Regions from separate parts of the Robertmurraya beringensis genome, predicted to be linked through region 3. Evidence: riboswitches for the same ligand, from Rfam matches in the RefSeq annotation. Region 3 holds a riboswitch; each other region holds the start of a gene.
The links. A riboswitch is a leader RNA that binds a small molecule or an ion and turns the genes downstream of it on or off. The one in region 3 is predicted to bind thiamine pyrophosphate.
Positions count from the first base shown of each region.

Region 1: linked by a shared signal. The riboswitch ahead of ACFFHF_RS19005 (ABC transporter substrate-binding protein) and the one ahead of thiM (hydroxyethylthiazole kinase) in region 3 are both predicted to bind thiamine pyrophosphate.
Region 2: linked by a shared signal. The riboswitch ahead of thiT (energy-coupled thiamine transporter ThiT) and the one ahead of thiM (hydroxyethylthiazole kinase) in region 3 are both predicted to bind thiamine pyrophosphate.

Region 1 is NZ_JBHLUU010000119.1:47,211-49,535, reverse strand. Features, by position in the region: gene ACFFHF_RS19010 (thiamine-binding protein) at 1-47, opposite strand, end outside; gene ACFFHF_RS19005 (ABC transporter substrate-binding protein) at 59-1,054, opposite strand; TPP riboswitch at 1,157-1,267, opposite strand; gene ACFFHF_RS19000 (peptide chain release factor 3) at 1,458-2,325, shown strand, end outside.
Region 2 is NZ_JBHLUU010000122.1:8,290-10,614, reverse strand. Features, by position in the region: gene ACFFHF_RS19950 (divergent polysaccharide deacetylase family protein) at 1-217, opposite strand, end outside; gene thiT (energy-coupled thiamine transporter ThiT) at 314-907, opposite strand; TPP riboswitch at 970-1,068, opposite strand; gene ACFFHF_RS19940 (hypothetical protein) at 1,278-1,433, shown strand; gene ACFFHF_RS19935 (hypothetical protein) at 1,472-1,978, shown strand; gene ACFFHF_RS19930 (hypothetical protein) at 2,010-2,325, shown strand, end outside.
Region 3 is NZ_JBHLUU010000127.1:131,641-133,965, reverse strand. Features, by position in the region: gene ACFFHF_RS23550 (methyl-accepting chemotaxis protein) at 1-848, shown strand, start outside; TPP riboswitch at 953-1,063, shown strand; gene thiM (hydroxyethylthiazole kinase) at 1,160-1,978, shown strand; gene thiE (thiamine phosphate synthase) at 1,993-2,325, shown strand, end outside.

The sequences.
Region 1 (2,325 bases), on a different contig from region 3:
TTTATTGTCTTAGGGATAATTTGTATACTAACAAGTGCGTTTGCCATATGAACAACTCCTATTGTGGTAAAAATTCATTAGTAAAGGCTTTTTCTGCATCTAACTCTGATTCTAGCAACCCGTTCTCAAGCATCCAAGAAGCATAGTTTTCCCATACTTCTAAACTTTGCTCACCCCATTGGTCTGCATCGTCTTGATATTTGGTAGCAAGCCATTCCTGACTTTTCTTTACAAGCTCTGCGTCAAGTTCTGGAGCAGCTTTGATTAAGACGTCAGCGGCATCGGAAGGATTGTCGATAGCAAATTCATAGCCTTTTGAAGCGGCATTAACAAAAGCTCTTACTGTTTCAGGATCGTTGTTAATCATGTTTTCGCTAGTGGTTAAAACAGGTGTATAGTAGTCTAACTTTTCGGAGTAATCGGTTAAGTAGACCATATTAATGTCTTCTCCTCGTAATTCCGCTTCTACGCCTGTCCAACCGTAGTATATCCAAGCAAAGTCAATATCACGTTTAACAGCGGTAAAGAAGTCCGCATCGCCTATGTTTACAATATTCACCTTTTCTACATCTGCTTGTTCTTGCTTCATAAGTGAGTCGATGACGGATTCTTCAACAGGTGAACCCCAACCACCGTATGTTTTTCCCTCAAAATCTTTAGGGGATTGAATATTTTTAGATGCCGGTGATGCGAAACCAGAAGTGTTGTGTTGAATAACCGCAGCTATAGAAACAAGCGGTACTCCTTGTACTCTTGCCTGTGTAATTCCTTCTTGATAACCTACACCAAAATCAGCTTTCTCAGAAGCAACAAGTTGGTCAGCACCAGCTTCTCCAGGCATCTGAATGGTCACATCAAGACCTTCCTCTTCAAAAAAGCCCTTTTCTTTTGCAACATATAGTCCTGTGTGATTCGTATTTGGAGTCCAATCAAGAACGACAGTCACTTTTTTTAAGTCAGCGCTTGACTCCTCTTGTTCTGTTTGCTGTTCATTTGTTTCTGAACAACCTGCGAGTAATACAGAAGCTGTTATTGCAGCTATCCATTTTTTCATTACTTTCTCCTCCAATGGTATAAGTAGGAACATGACCTGGCCCCATAGACGACAAAAAGCGCCGCAGTTTTTGAACCGGGCGCATATGTTTAAACAATATGATTGTCTAAAGAATATGTTCCCTACGCTGGTTTCATCCAGATCAGGTTCAAAGGGTCAGCATCAATGGGATGCACTCTCAACCGGTCTTCATCGGTTCCCCTACAATTCTTACCTATTTAGTTTCATTTCTATCTCATTATAGCAGAAATTATTTTCTTGAAAAGGAAGAACTTTCTTGGAAAATGAACATAATGATATGTTTGTTGTTGCTTTTGTAAAGAACACATTGCAAACTTTAAACAGTCACGATAAGATTGAAGTTATGGATGAATTTGTGTAAGGAAAGAAAGGAATTTCTATAATGGCAAAAAATTTTAAAGATGATGTACAATCGCGTCGCACATTTGCGATCATTTCCCACCCAGATGCTGGGAAAACGACATTAACTGAGAAGTTATTGTTATTTGGTGGAGCCATTCGTGATGCGGGAACAGTTAAAGGAAAGAAAACGGGTAAGTTTGCTACGAGCGATTGGATGGAAATTGAAAAACAACGTGGTATTTCCGTTACGTCGAGTGTGATGCAATTTGATTATAATGACTGTCGAGTAAATATTCTTGATACACCAGGTCACCAAGACTTCAGTGAAGATACGTATCGTACTCTTACAGCTGTTGATAGTGCGGTCATGATAATCGATTCAGCAAAAGGGATTGAGGAGCAGACCTTAAAGCTATTTAAAGTATGTCGAATGAGAGGCATTCCGATTTTCACCTTTATTAATAAGCTTGATCGTCAGGGGAAATCTCCATTAGAACTTTTAGCTGAACTAGAAGAGGTTATGGGAATAGAATCATATCCGATGAACTGGCCGATTGGAATGGGGAAAGAATTTCTCGGTATATATGACCGTTTTTACAAGCGAATTGAACAATTCCGAGTAGATGAGGAAGAACGTTTTGTTGGGTTAAATGAAGATGGAGAAATAGAAGGAGATCATAAATTAAAGCAATACTCCTTATATGACCAGACGTTGGAAGAAATCATGCTATTAAATGAAGCGGGGAATGAGTTTTCTCGTGAAAGAATAGCAAATGGGGAACTAACACCTGTATTCTTTGGTAGCGCCCTAGCGAACTTTGGTGTTCAAACTTTTCTAGAAACCTATCTTCAATTTGCACCTGCACCTCAAGCACGGGAATCTACAGAAGGAAAAATCGATCCATTAT
Region 2 (2,325 bases), on a different contig from region 3:
TTTCATATGCCCATTCTGCATGCTTTTTTGAAAGTTCATTAAATGGCATAATAGCTGCCGTTATTTGTACGTCACCTTCTAAAAAATCCTTTACACCTCCTACACCACCTCCAAAATCATCAATGATAATAGCTGCCTTTTTCATTTCCTGGCCATACCCATGATGAGGAAACATTGTAAAAATGACTAGGATCATGATAAATGAAGTTTTTTTCATGAAAGCCTCCATTTGAATGTTAGTTATTTGGATAGTTTCTCACATATAGGAAAAACCATACAAAAAACTCGTCCAAAACATTGGACGAGAGTTAAATTACGATATTTTTTTTACGTTCTCTGAGGAAATCCTTTTGTGTAACAGGAATCTTGGAGAACTTGACACTAAAAGGAATAAAACAATGGAACAATAGATGGCGGCCCCAATCATGGTACCACCGTTCACACCTAGTGAAAATAAGAGTGGCGACATCCCATCCGGTGCATTTTCTCCCCAGAATAAAAATCCTGCGATAAAATGCCAAAAATAACGTGCAGCACTTCCGACGAATGTGGCAACTATGATCCATTGAAGGGCTTTCTTCTTATTTTCAGTTAGTGCAACCTGAATTTTTTTCATAAAGAAACCTGCAAATCCAATAAACGCAAAGGCAAGAAAATACTCAATGAAACCCTGTAACGGAGTTAAAATATAAGCATCACCCATAGCAATTTGTAACAGTCCCCATAAAAAGCCAGAAGCTGTTGCTGCAAGGAATCCCCATCTAAAAGCAATAATTAAAATTGGTAGCATCGCAAATGAAATAGAAATATTAGGCGATAGCTTGATCGATGGTAGAAGGTCAAGAATTAGTGCAAAAGCTGCAAAAAAAGAAGCTTCAATCATCATAATTAGTCGTTTGTTTCCCATAAAAAAATCTCCCCTTTTTCTGAAACCTCAAGGAGAGTGTAGAGAGACATGATTGCAAGAAAAATTCAGTCAGTCCACATCCCTGCGCTAGAATTATCTAACAGGTTCAAAGGGTCAGAACAAACGTTCACTCTCAGCATAACGCTCCCCTTGTGGTTTCTTCGTATGTAGTTTATTATTTCGTACTCATTATATCATATAAAATAAAATAGAAAAGCATCTAGTTGGAATTAAATATACTACAATATTAGTAGGCTAATAAGTCAGAATGTCATTTCATTCTGTTATTTTTGTACATAATAAATAGATAAACAATACTAGTTATTGATAGTTTAATATGTATAATTTATTAGAGGGATGTGGTGAGAAAATGAGGGTACAAGAGGTATTACTAGATAATAATAAAAAAAGATACATTCTTTTAGACGAGGAAGGATTGCCGGTAGTTGAGGCAGTTAGATATTTAAAATATTTGGATTCTATTGGTAGAAGCATTTTTTTAAAGTACAATACTATTAACCAATAATTCTCATTATTGTAAAAAACTATAGGAGTGTATTTTTTTTGAAAAAATATTTGTATTTCTTTCTATTTACGATTCTCTTATTCTCTTCATTTCCAAATCAATCCCAGGCAGCTTCGACAGAAGTAACATCCGTTGGTAATACTGCGACTACAGACTATGCTCCAATTAATAAAAAAACTGGTACTGGTGGAGGGGTTTCAACTTTCGGGTTAGACTTTGCTCGTGGTACAGTCTCTTGTTATTCTATTAGCAATAACGTATATTGCCCTTGGACAATTCAGGTTGGTGGTGATGTAATTTCTTATAGTAATGTAACTGTAGAAATTCAAAAAGACCATGGCTTCCTTAATGGAGGTTGGGAGCCCCATAAAACTTTACCTTTCAATTATCGAATTAATACACCAAGTTCTACTATTAGAAATGAAGGATCTACTACTCTCTCTGACGGTGCATATCGTGCCCGACTTGGAGGTACATTTACCACTGTTAAAAATGGTGTGTATGGAGCATGGGCAAACGGATGGTCATACTTCGAGGTTAAATAAATTTAAATTATAGGGACTGGAGTTGTTACCTTTGAAATGGTTAAGCGCCTTGGAAGAAAATGAAACAATACCGTCCAATATTTCGGAAGAAATTTCTGATTTTAAAATCAGGGCACTTGATAATGAAGAAACACTTGTCAAGGAATTTTCTATACTGACTCAGTTTTTTGTGTTATTAAGCGCCCAAGACGAAAACAGCATGACTTCATTGTCTCTACCTCATAGAAAAATCACAAAAAAAACATTAAGAGAAATTGTTGCACATTTTAATAGCAGAAAAGTTGTGTTAGAACATAATAAACCCGTTGAAATAATGCTCACTAAACCAAACAAAGAATCAATAGCTG
Region 3 (2,325 bases):
CACAAGGTTCAGAAAGTATTACTTTTTCCATTCAAGAGGTTGCTGCTGCCTCTCAAAAACAACTAGATAGTGTAAATGAAACCATACATACAATGAACACATTGGCTTCGATTCAAGAAACTCTCACTTTTTCATCAGAAAAACTGGAAGCTTCAGCTAATATGGTCGATGGAGTGTCTAAAAACGGAAACAAGGTCGTAGAGAATGCAATAAAGCAAATGTCACATATACATGACTCTGTAATCGAAGTGGCAGGAGTGATTGGTAACCTTGGAAGACAATCAAAGGAAATCAGTCAAATAACCAAAGTGATCACTGGTATTGCAGATCAAACGAACTTACTCGCTTTAAATGCTGCGATTGAAGCAGCACGAGCCGGGGAGCATGGGAAAGGTTTTTCTGTGGTTGCTGATGAGGTCCGGAAACTTGCCGTACAGTCAAAGAGCTCTTCTAACGAAATTATAGATCTTATTTTGAAAATCCAAACCGGTACAAATCAAGCCGTAAAAGCAATGGAAAAAAATACGCTTGAAGTAGAAAATGGGTCAATCGCTGTAAATGAAGCGGGAAGATCTTTTATACAAATCACTGACTCTATCACAGACATTCGTAAAACGATTCAGTCTATTCATCAATATGTCCAAAAAATGACGGAAAGTTCCAAATGTGTAACTGCCAATATCGAAGTGCTAACAGAAATTGCAAAGGTAAATTCGAACTCCTCTTATGCGGTTGCTGCATCTGCTGAGGCACAGTTGGCAACGATGGAGGAAATCGCTTCTTCTGTTCAGACAGTTAATGAAATGGCGATTAACTTAAAAGAAGTTTTAAGGAAATTTACGATTTAATCGGCTTCCTCCTGTTGGTACAGGGGGAACTTTTTTTACTTTTTAAATAATTTATAGTTGCGTTATAAAAAACCTTCCACTATGATGTAAATATAGTTTCATAGGAAATCTACTAGGGGGGCCCGTATGTTCGGGCTGAGAGAAAACAATTCAGTTTTCGACTCTTGGAACCTGATCTGGCTCATACCAGCGGAGGGAAGTAGTTACTGCGAAGATAAATGTTTATTGTTTCGTAACTATGCCAGGTTCTATAAGAATCTGGCTTTTTTTGTCTTGAAATCGTTTTGCTAATATGAAAGGAGCAGGGAAAAATGAGTCATGAATTTTTAACATTAATTGATAGAGTAAGAGAGCAATCACCGTTAGTTCATAATATGACGAATGTAGTAGTAACTAATTTTGTTGCTAATGGATTGTTAGCTCTTGGCGCTTCACCAGTGATGGCCTATGCCAAAGAAGAAGTAGCTGAGATGGTAAGCATCGCGAATTCCCTTGTGCTCAATATCGGCACATTAAGGGAACCTGAAGTAGAAGCGATGATCATTGCTGGTCAAGCAGCGAATGAAAAAGGCGTTCCAGTCGTCCTTGACCCGGTTGGAGCTGGTGCAACACCATACCGCACAAATACTGTAAAACGACTTCTATCTGAAGTGAACATTAGCCTATTACGCGGAAATGCTGCAGAGGTAGCCAACGTAATAGGAGAAGAATGGCAAACACGCGGTGTGGATTCTGGTACAGGTGAAGGGAATATCACAGACCTTGCTCGAATGGCAGCTCAAAAATTACATATGACCGTTGTGGTTACCGGAAAAGACGATGTTGTTTCTAATGGTGAAGAATCGATTATTATTTCAAACGGGCATCCACTTCTAACAAAAGTAACTGGAACTGGTTGCTTATTTTCATCTGTCGTAGGAGCGTTTGCAAGTGTAGAAACCAATTATTTACTCGCAGCGGCAGGAGCATCAGCCTTTTATGGTGCAGTTGCTGAGCGTGCGATTTTAGCGACAGGTGACCAACATGTTGGCACTTTTCAGATGGAATTTCTTAATCAACTCATGCTCACTTCATCCTCTGATGTGGTAGACCTCGCCAAAGTCAGCATTGCAGAAGTAACATCCATATGAGGGAGCAAAAGGAAATGGATTTTCTAAAACTGTATTTTATTATGGGCAGTCAAGACTGCTTGAATCGAACACCTGAAGAGACGTTAGCTCTAGCCATTGAAGGTGGAATTACTTGTTATCAATATCGAGAAAAAGGGATCAGCACTCTCGGAGAAATTGAGAAGTACGAACTTGGAAAAAAACTGCGAGAACTCTGCGGGACACATAAGATCCCATTTATCGTCAATGATGATCTACCACTGGCTATCGCTCTTGATGCTGATGGAGTACATGTTGGCCAGGATGATGAAAATGCAAAATATGTGAGGGAGACAATAGGTCCTAAGAAAATTCTTGGTGTATCCACA